Regions from separate parts of the Streptosporangium sp. NPDC001681 genome, predicted to be linked through region 3. Evidence: riboswitches for the same ligand, from Rfam matches in the RefSeq annotation. Region 3 holds a riboswitch; each other region holds the start of a gene.
The links. Region 3 has a riboswitch for S-adenosylmethionine ahead of ABT130_RS43315 (FAD/NAD(P)-binding protein). Riboswitches for the same ligand answer to the same signal wherever they lie in the genome.

Region 1 (3,268 bases), on a different contig from region 3:
GCTCGTACATCCCGCAGATGTCGGCGGACCAGGGGCGGAGCAGGTGCCGGTCGGCCTCGGGCACGCCGAGCATCTCCGCGATCACGGTCACCGGGAGCGGTTCGGCGACCTCGGAGATCAGGTCTCCACCGCCGCGTTCGACGAAACGGCCCACCAGTCCCCCGGCGATCTCGGCGACCTTGGGGCGGAGCGCCTCGACCATGCGCGGGGTGAACGCCTTGGAGACCAGGCGCCGGAGCCGGGTCTGCACCGGCGGCTCGACGTCGAGCATCCCGGCCCTGACCACCCGCCAGAACGGGTCCTGGAACTCGGGGTCGTCGGGCCTGCCGAACTCGGCGTGGGTCGCCACGTGCAGGTAGGAGCGGCCGAGCCGACGGTCGCGCAGCAGCGCGTTGACGTCGGCGTGCCGGGCGACCAGCCACTGGCCGGTCGGTTCAAAGAAGCTGACCGGCCGCTGCCGCCTCAGCTCGTCGTAGACGTCGTACGGATGGGCGACGAATTCCGGATTCCAGGGATCAAAGCGCACACGGACATCGTAATGTCGCCCCATGCGTCAATTGTCTGTTCCGCCCCCTGGAGCTGGGCAGACGGATGCCCGGTGGCCCCAGCGCCATCGCCTCCTGAGGCTGAACCGTCCGCCGACGTTCGACAGCCCGCCACAGGCCGCTACACCTCGGTCGGGCTGTCCGATTTCTCCGGCTGGGCCGTCTTGGTGCGCAGCCGGATGTTCAGCAGCTCCACGATGAGCGAGAAGGCCATCGCGAAGTAGATGTAGCCCTTGGAGATGTGCTGCCCGAGGCCCTCGGCGATCAGCACGACGCCGATCAGCACCAGGAACGACAGGGCGAGCATCTTGATGCTCGGGTGCTTGTCCACGAAGCGGCTGATCGGGCCCGAGGCGAAGAGCATCACCAGGACCGAGACGATCACGGCCGCGACCATGACACCGAGCTGGTCGACCATGCCGACCGCGGTGATGACCGAGTCGAGGGAGAAGATGATGTCCAGCAGCATGATCTGGGCGATCACCGAGCCGAAGGAGGCCGCGACCTTGGCGCTGCCGTGCCCGGTCTTGCCCTCGATGCTGTCGTGCATCTCGATGACGCTCTTGCCCAGCAGGAAGAGACCACCGGCGAGCAGGATGAGATCCCGTCCCGAGATCGGCTGGCCGAGGACCTCGAAGAGCGGCGATGTGAGTTTCACCACCCACGCCAGCGCCAGCAGCAGCGCCAACCGGCTGACGAGGGCCGCGAGGAGGCCCAGTCTGCGCGCCTTGTCGCGCTGCTCGGGCGGGAGCTTTCCGGCCAGGATCGAGATGAAGATGATGTTGTCGATGCCGAGCACGATCTCCAGGGCGACGAGGGTGACGAACCCTATCCAGATCTCCGGGTTGGTCACCCAATCCAACATCCGTGCCTCCAACCGGTTCCACTTGATCACCACCGGCACGACGAGACCCGTCGTTCGGCATTATTCAGCCACTACCAGGACAAACATCACCAGCCGCCCGGCTCCACCAGGCTCACTGCCCAGACGAACGGGACTCCTCATGAGTTCCCGAACATGAGAGACAGCACTTGCGAATTCCCGCCAGACGTCGGTTATAGTTCCCCCGTAGGTCATGAGTGCCAGTGACAAGCCCCGGCTCGCTGGCCGGCAACCCTCGCGTCCGCGGCGGGGTGCCCCGGGTGAGGACCTGGTCCGGCACGAGGTGTGCCGGACAAGCGCGGGCTCCAGGCACCTATGCCATGGGTTGGGGTCCGATGACCTCGAAGGAGCCCTGGCGTGTCCGCACTGACGATCTTCACCGCCACCGCCGCCGACGCAGCCGACGCGGCCACCCCCGCGACCGCCCTCGGGACCACCCCGGTGACCGTCCCCGCGACCCGTACGTCCGGCGACCGGCCGATCCCCGCCGTGCTCGGCTCCGACCTGGAGGTTCCGGTCAGGGGCGGCAGGCTCGTCCGATACGCCAACCTCGACTACGCCGCGAGCGCCCCCTGTCTGGAGCCGGTGAGCGCCGCCGTCGCCGCCGCGCTCCCGGCGTACTCCAGCGTCCACCGAGGCGCCGGGTACGCGTCCCAGCTGACCACGGCCCGCTACGAGCAGGCCAGGCAGACGGTACGCGCCTTCGTCGGTGCCCGTCCCGACGACTCGGTGATCTTCACCAGGAACACCACGGACGCGACCAACCTGCTGGCCCGCAGTCTGCCTGAGGGCACCACCGCCGTGGTCTTCGACACCGAGCACCACGCCTCGCTGCTGCCCTGGGAGCGCGCCCTGCGGCTGCCGGCCCCCGCCTTCCCCGGCGAGGCGGTCCGCGCCGCCGACGAGGCCCTGGCCTCGGTCGAAGGCCCCAAGCTGCTGGTCGTGACCGCCGCCTCCAACGTCACCGGGGAGCTCTGGCCGATCGCCGCGCTGGCCCACATCGCCCACCGCCACGGCGCCCGCGTCCTCGTCGACGCCGCGCAGCTCGTCCCGCACCGCCGCCTCAACCTGACCGCGCTCGACCTGGACTACGTGGTCTTCTCCGGCCACAAGCTCTACGCCCCGTTCGGCACCGGCGCGCTGATCGGCCGTTCCGACTGGCTGGCCGACGCCGAGCCGTACCTGCGGGGCGGCGGGGCGGTGAAGGCGGTGAACGACGACGAGACCGAGTGGCACGACGACCCCGAGACCCGTCACGAGGCCGGAACCCCGAACGTTCTGGGCGCCATCGCGCTGGCCGCGGCCTGCGACGCCCTGACCGCCACCGGCTGGACCCCGCTGGTCCGCGAGGAGGAGCGCCTCCTCGACCGGCTGCGCGCGGGCCTCGCCTCCGTCCCCGGCGTGCAGGAGCTGTCCCTGTGGGGGCCCGACCATCCGCGCGTCGGCATCGTCTCCTTCGTGGTGGACGGCCGCACCGCCCGCGAGGTCGCCGAGGCCCTGGCCGGCGACTACGGCATCGGCGTCCGGGACGGCAAGTTCTGCGCCCACCCCTTCGTACGGCACCTGCTGGACGCCAAGGACGGCGGCTGCGACGACCCCACCGCCTCCGCGGTGCGCGCCTCCATCGGCATCGGCACCACCTCCGAGCACGTCGACCGGCTGATCACCGCACTGCGGGATCTTGCCTCGCGCGGCTGACGTGACAGCATAGGCATATGAACGAGCCTCGCCGTGAGCTGAGCGTGGGGATGGGGGCGGGTGCCGCCGCCGTGCGGGAAGCGCGCGGCAAGGAGCTCGCGACCGAGGACATGATCCTCAACATCGGGCCGCAGCATCCGTC
Region 2 (3,268 bases), on a different contig from region 3:
CCGGGGCGGACTTCGCCACATCGATCGTCCTCGACCATACCTGTGGGAACCGGTAGGGCAACAGAGTCAAGCACCAAACTAGCTCTTTACAAGAGCATTTAGTACGAGAACACAGTTTGACTATCACTATTAGTTAGTTAAAGATTACATTATCTTTCCCCACCGCGAATACCGGTTTACGCCACAAAGCAGGACACCCGCACGCGGCCGGAGCCGGGCGGGTGTCCTGGAGAGGCGTCGCGAGCGCCCCGGAAGGTGAGGCGGGTGCGACCGGCGCAGTGCGGGCGGGGCGGGACTCAGCCTCCGGCGACCGCCGGGATGATGGAGATCTGGACGCCGGAGGGCGTGGCCGTGTCGAGGTTGTCGGCGAAGCGGACATCCTCATCTCCGACATAGACGTTGACAAAACGGCGAATCTTGCCCGTTTCATCAAGAATTCGGGCGCCGATCCCCGGGAAGTCCGCGTCAAGCTTCTGGAGGACGTCGCGCAGGGTCTCACCCTCTCCGGTCACCTCGGCAGCACCATCGGTGTAAGTCCGGAGAATCGTCGGAATCCGCACGGAAACGCTCATAATTCAGTACCTTTCACGATTTCTAGGCGATTGCCGCACGGAATGCGTCAAGAGAGGGGCGGATCACGGCGGTGGGGCGCGCCTCGGCGGCCACCGCGTCGAGGGTCTTGAGACCGTCGCCGGTGTTGAGGACCACGGTCTCCGCCTCCGGGTCGAGCCTCCCTGTCGCGACCAGCTTGCGAAGCACGCCGACGGTGACACCTCCGGCGGTCTCGGCGAAGATGCCCTCGGTCCTGGCCAGCAACCGGATCGCGTCGACGATCTCGGGGTCGGTGACGTCCTCGACCGCGCCGCCGGTACGGCGGGCGATGTCCAGCACGTACGGGCCGTCGGCGGGGTTGCCGATCGCCAGCGACTTGGCGATCGTGTCCGGCTTCACCGGGCGGATCACGTCGTGGCCCGCCTTGTAGGCGGCGGAGACCGGGGAGCACCCCTCGGCCTGGGCCGCAAAGATCTTGTACGGCCTGTCCTCGACGAGACCGAGCTCGATCAGCTCCTTGAAACCCTTGTCGATCTTCGTGAGCTGGGAGCCCGACGCGACCGGCACGACGATCTGGTCGGGAACGCGCCAGCCGAGCTGCTCGGCGATCTCGTACGCCAGCGTCTTGGAGCCCTCGGCGTAGTACGGCCGCAGGTTGACGTTGACGAAGCCCCACTTCTCGCCCAGCTCGTCGCCGATGAGCTCCGAGCAGAAACGGTTCACATCGTCGTAGGTGCCCTCGATGCCGATGAGCCTGCCCCCGTACACGGAGGCCATGACGACCTTGGCCTGCTCCAGGTCGGCGGGGATGAACACGCAGGCGTCCAGCCCGGCCCGCGCGGCGGCGGCGGCAGCGGCACCGGCCAGGTTGCCGGTGGAGGAGCAGGAGAGGGTGTGGAAGCCGAAGTTACGGGCCGCCTCGACGGCGATGGCCACCACGCGGTCCTTGAAGGAGTGCGTGGGGTTGCCGGAGTCGTCCTTCACGTGCAGCGAGCGCATGCCCAGTTCACGGGCGAGGTTGCCGGCGTTGACGAGCCTGGTCCAGCCGGGCTCCATGTTGGGCTTGGTGGCCACGTCGGCGGGGACGGGCAGCAGCGAGCGGTAACGCCAGATGTTGGCCGGCCCCTCGGCGATCTGCTCCCGGGTCACCCGCCCGAAGTCGTAGGCGATCTCAAGGGGCCCGAAACACTCGGCACAGGCGAAGCTCGGGCCGAGGTCGTAGCGGGCACCGCACTCGCGACAGGACAGGGCCACGGCGGGGCCGAACTGCTGGTTTTGCGTGTCTTCGACACGACCAAGCGAGGCGGTGGTGTTCTCAGTGGTTGCGAGCGCCATGAAGCGAGGCCTTTCCCTCATCTTCGTCTGCGGACCACCCTGGTCACAGACCGGAATTGGCACCTGTCCCGGCTGACCTCGTGTCGATCACGAGTCTTGAACCGGGATGGTTGCCGGGGCTTCGCAGGGCCGATCCCTCCACCCCTCTGGATGAGCAAATATTCAGTTGGAAACCTGACACGCAGGTCCTAAGCACTCTACATCGCCGTACCGCCGCCCCGGCCACCTGTCTCACTCTACGAGACATGACGTGTTACCTGACGGACAGAGCTCCCCGGCCCCAGGGGCGCTCCGCCACTGCCCGCAGGCACCGCACCACGGTGGACGTCCCGTGGAACCTCCCGCGGAAGGCGGGTCAGGGGGCTTTGGTCTTCAGTGTGTAGGGGCTGGAGCCGCTCACGGAGACCACCTGGTAGCGGTAGAAGCCGGGCGGGCCGGTGTAGCTGATCTGCTCGTCGGGGCCCGCGCCCTCGGAGGTGGCGACGGTGGTCCAGCTCGACCGTTGCCACCTTTGGAGGTAGAGGTCGAAGTCGACGCCGTCACCGCCGTCCAGGCAGGCGGAGTGCGTACCGGCGACGGCGGCCCGGTAGTACCGGCTCGGCTGGGAGACGGACTGACCGTTGTTCAGCGTGCCGGTGTAGGTCTTCGGGTAGCCGCTGCAGTCCTGCTTGCCCGATGGAGCGGTGCCCGGGGAGATGTCACCCGACGAGCTGGCGGTGCTGTCGGTCAGCAGGGTCAGGTCGTAGGCGGTGAGGATCTCGTTGAGCGGCTGGAAGTAGGTGACGCCACCCGTGGTGCAGTCCCCGGAGCCGCCGGAGGTGACTCCCTGGGCCTGGTCCACCGAGATGAACGAACCACCCGAGTCACCCGGCTCGGCGCAGACACTGGTACGGCCCAGGCCGTGGATGGTGCCCTGGGGGTAGGTGACGCTGGCACTGAGCTGCCGGATGAGACCGCAGTGCCAATCGGTGGTGGAGCCGGACCGGCAGATCGAGGCACCCTCCAGGGCCGGCCTGGAGCCCGCGACGGGCACGGTACCGCCGACGCCGTTGCTCACCACCGGCTTGGGGCTCCAGCCGGCGTTCACCGCGACCCAGGCATAGTCGTTCTCGGGAAAGGACGACGCCCGGAAGACCCCCTGGGGCACCCGGTTGAAACCGGTGGTGGCATCGCCGGTCTTACCGCAGTGACCGGCACTGACGAAACCCGCCTGGGTCCCGCGCATCACCGAGAAACCGACGGAGCAACGACTCGCGACACCGACGTAGTAGGCGTCACCACCCTGCACGTCACTGAGGAGCCGGGGCCGCTCGGTGGACGGCACCACCTTCACCGCCTCCGTGTCGAGGCCGGCGGCCTCGATGAGGTCCTCCGCGACCAA
Region 3 (3,268 bases):
GCCTGGACCGACGAGATGGGCCGCCGCTACTTCGACCAGCTGGCCGAGGCGGAGAAGAATCCCGAGGTCCGGGTGATCGTGGTCACCGGGGCGGGCAGGGGCTTCTGCGCCGGGGCGGACTTCCAGACGCTCACCGCCATCCAGGACGGCTCGTACGCGGGGGAGCCCGACCGGCGTCCCAACACCTTCCCGACCACGATCCGCAAGCCGATCATCGCCGCGGTCAACGGCGCCTGCGCCGGGCTCGGCATGGTCCACGCCCTGGTCTGCGACCTGGTCTTCACCGCCGCCGAGGCCAAGTGGACCACCGCCTTCGCCCGGCGCGGCCTGGTCGCCGAGTACGGCCTGTCGTGGATCCTGCCCCGCCTGGCCGGGCAGGCCAGGGCCATGGACCTGCTGCTCTCCGGGCGCACCTTCACCGGTGCCGAGGCCTGCGAGCTGGGCCTGGCCAACCGGGCGGTGCCGGGAGAGCGGCTGATCGAGGAGACCTTGGCCTACGCCCACGAGCTGGCGACGTACAGCTCTCCGGCCTCGATGGCCGTGATCAAGCGTCAGATCTGGGGCGACTGGCAGCGAACCCTGGAGGCGTCGGAGTCGGCCGCGGCGCGCCTGATGGTCGACTCCTTCACCCGGCCGGACTTCGCCGAGGGCGTCGCCAGCTTCGTCGAGCGCCGCGTCCCCGGCTTCCCGCCGCTGTAGTCACTCCGGCGCATCTCAGCTGACCAGGGTGAGCCAGCGCGGGGCGGCGTCGAAGGGGGCCGTGCGGGCGGTGACGGCCTCCATCAGCCAGGCGGCCGAGGCGCGGGCGCTCCGGACGACCTCGGGCGGGTAGGCGTACCTGACCCGGTGCTCCTCGAACTCGTCCTCGTCGTCCAGGAAGACCCGGCTGGTGCGGCCCTTCGCCAGGTTCCGGCGCGTCCGGATCACGTCGAGGTCGAGGTCGACCATGGTGACCTCGCCGTCGCTCCACCGTGGCACGGTGGAGATGTCGCAGTAGATCTCGTGCTTGTGCGGGGCGGAGTTGAAGGCGGCGGTCCACCAGGCGTCGCGGGGGAAGAGCATCACGAAGGCGTGCGGGGAGGCCACCTCGGGCCCGTGGCCCTTGCGGCCGACGGAGTTGGCCGCGCAGCCGGTCCATACCCCGTGTTCGTCCTCGCCGAGCAGAAGGCCGCTGTGGTTCCAGTGCAGTGATCCGTCGTATTTGCGGTAGACCACCTTCACCATCTCATAGGACATTCCCCAACATTAAGCCTTGACAGAGATCTATGTATTTCCTACCTTCTAAATAGGTTAAGAGTGTCAGTGCGAAGCCCCGGCTGGCTGACCGGCAACCCTCGCACCGCGGCGGGGTGCCCCCGGGGGAGACCTGGCGGCACGGTCGGCGTGCCGCAAGCGCGGACCCCCTCACCGGGGTCACCGAGACATGTCCGGGAGTGCCACATGTCGAAGACCAGCACACTGAACTGCGCGAGCCCCATCGACCCCGACACCCACGGCCACTACCGGCCGCACCGTAGAGCCGCCGTATGAGCGCCTCGATCGCCGTCGTCGGCGCCGGCCCGACGGGCACCTGCCTGGTGGAGCGCATCTGCGCCAACGCCGCCGACCTGCTCGGCTGGCCCTCGCTCGACGTCCACGTGATCGACCCCCACCCGCCGGGGGGCGGCCGCGTCTGGCGCCGTGACCAGCCCGAGCTGCTCTGGATGAACTCCGCCGCCGCCGACGTGACGCTCTTCACCGACGAGTCGGTGCGCTGCGAGGGGCCGATCCGTCCAGGCCCCACGCTGGCCGAGTGGCTGGGCGGGGACCCCGGCGCCTTCGCCTCCCGCCCGGCCCAGAACGGCTACCTCTCCCATGTCTTCAGGCACGCGGTGGCGACCGCCCCGCGCGGGGTCCGGGTGCACGTGCACCCGGTCCGCGCCGTCGATCTCGCCGACATCCCCGGCGGCCAGGCGGTACGGCTGGAGGACGGCCGGACGATCGAGGTCGACGCGGTGATCCTGGCCCAGGGACACGGCGACGTGACCCCGAACGGGGAGGAGCGGGCGCTGGCCGACCTGGCCGCGCGCGGCGGGCTGCGTTACCTGCCCACCGGATACGCGGCCGACCTCGACCTGGACGGCATCCCCGCCGGAGAGCCGGTGATCGTGCGGGGGATGGGGCTGGCCTTCGTCGACCTGATGGTGCTGCTCACCTCGGGCCGGGGCGGCCGGTTCGTCCGCGAGTACGACGGGGAACTGGTCTACCTGCCCGGCGGGCGGGAGCCCCTCCTGCACGTGGGATCGCGGCGCGGCGTGCCGTACCACTCCAAGACCGGCTACCCCTTCGAGGGCGCACACCCGCCGGTGCCGCGCTTCCTCACCCGCGAGGCGCTGGGCGAGGGCCCGTGGAACTTCCGCCGGGACGTGTGGCCGCTGGTCGCCAAGGAGCTCGCCTTCGCGTACTACCACGAGCTCATCACCGCCCACCCCAAGCGCGCCAGGCTGGACTGGGCGGCGTTCGCGGAGGCGTTCGCCGATCAGGAGTGGCGCAGCCCGGGTATGCGCAAGCTGATCCGTACGGCCGTGCCCCGGCACCTGGACCGGCTCGACTTCGACCGGCTCGACCGGCCGTTGGCGGGCATCAGGTTCGGTGACCGGGCGGGGCTGCAGAAGTGGATGCACGGCTACCTCGCGGTCGACCTGGAACGGCGCGCCGACCCGGCGCACAGCGCCGACCACGCCCTGATCCTCGGGCTGCTCTCCGTCTACGGGGTCCTGGCCGAGCTGGGCGTCTCCGATCCGTGGTTCCACGGGTTCTTCAGCTACCTCGCCAGCGGCCCGCCGGGACCCCGGCTTGCGGAGCTGCGCGCCCTGGCCAAGGCAGGGGTGGTCACCTTCCTCGGCGCCGACCTCAAGGTCGACCACCACGAAGGGCGCTGGCGGGCACAGAGTCCCACCGTGCCCGGCGGCGTGACGGCCACGACCCTCGTCGAGGCCAGGCTGCCCGCGCCCAGCGTGAGCCGGGCCACCGACCCGCTCATCGGCGCGCTCCGCGACCGGGGCGAGCTCGACGAGAAGTCGGGGCTGGTGAACGTGCGGGCCGCGGACCGCCGCCTGGTCGACAGGTCCGGCACCCCGCACTCGCGCAGGTTCGCCTTCGGCCCCTGGGTCGCCGGCGGCCAGGTCACCGGCGGTTTCGCCAGGCCCCGCCGCAACGCCCCGCTCTTCCGCCACGCCGACGCCCTGGCCCGGATCGTCCTGTCCGAGGCCGTCGGCACCCAGATAAG

Region 1: linked by a shared signal. The riboswitch ahead of ABT130_RS20620 (aminotransferase class V-fold PLP-dependent enzyme) and the one ahead of ABT130_RS43315 (FAD/NAD(P)-binding protein) in region 3 are both predicted to bind S-adenosylmethionine.
Region 2: linked by a shared signal. The riboswitch ahead of thrC (threonine synthase) and the one ahead of ABT130_RS43315 (FAD/NAD(P)-binding protein) in region 3 are both predicted to bind S-adenosylmethionine.

The regions. Positions count from the first base shown of each region.
Region 1 covers NZ_JBEOZN010000042.1:56,283-59,550, reverse strand. Annotated here, with positions in the region: gene ABT130_RS20630 (cytochrome P450) at 1-526, opposite strand, end outside; gene ABT130_RS20625 (TerC family protein) at 667-1,410, opposite strand; SAM riboswitch class IV at 1,618-1,733, shown strand; gene ABT130_RS20620 (aminotransferase class V-fold PLP-dependent enzyme) at 1,786-3,126, shown strand; gene ABT130_RS20615 (NADH-quinone oxidoreductase subunit D) at 3,144-3,268, shown strand, end outside.
Region 2 covers NZ_JBEOZN010000229.1:2,947-6,214, reverse strand. Annotated here, with positions in the region: gene ABT130_RS46255 (MoaD/ThiS family protein) at 297-572, opposite strand; gene thrC (threonine synthase) at 595-1,887, opposite strand; SAM riboswitch class I at 1,902-2,044, opposite strand; gene ABT130_RS46245 (S1 family peptidase) at 2,243-3,268, opposite strand, start outside.
Region 3 covers NZ_JBEOZN010000177.1:8,442-11,709, forward strand. Annotated here, with positions in the region: gene ABT130_RS43305 (enoyl-CoA hydratase-related protein) at 1-699, shown strand, start outside; gene ABT130_RS43310 (DUF402 domain-containing protein) at 715-1,236, opposite strand; SAM riboswitch class IV at 1,289-1,401, shown strand; gene ABT130_RS43315 (FAD/NAD(P)-binding protein) at 1,527-3,268, shown strand, end outside.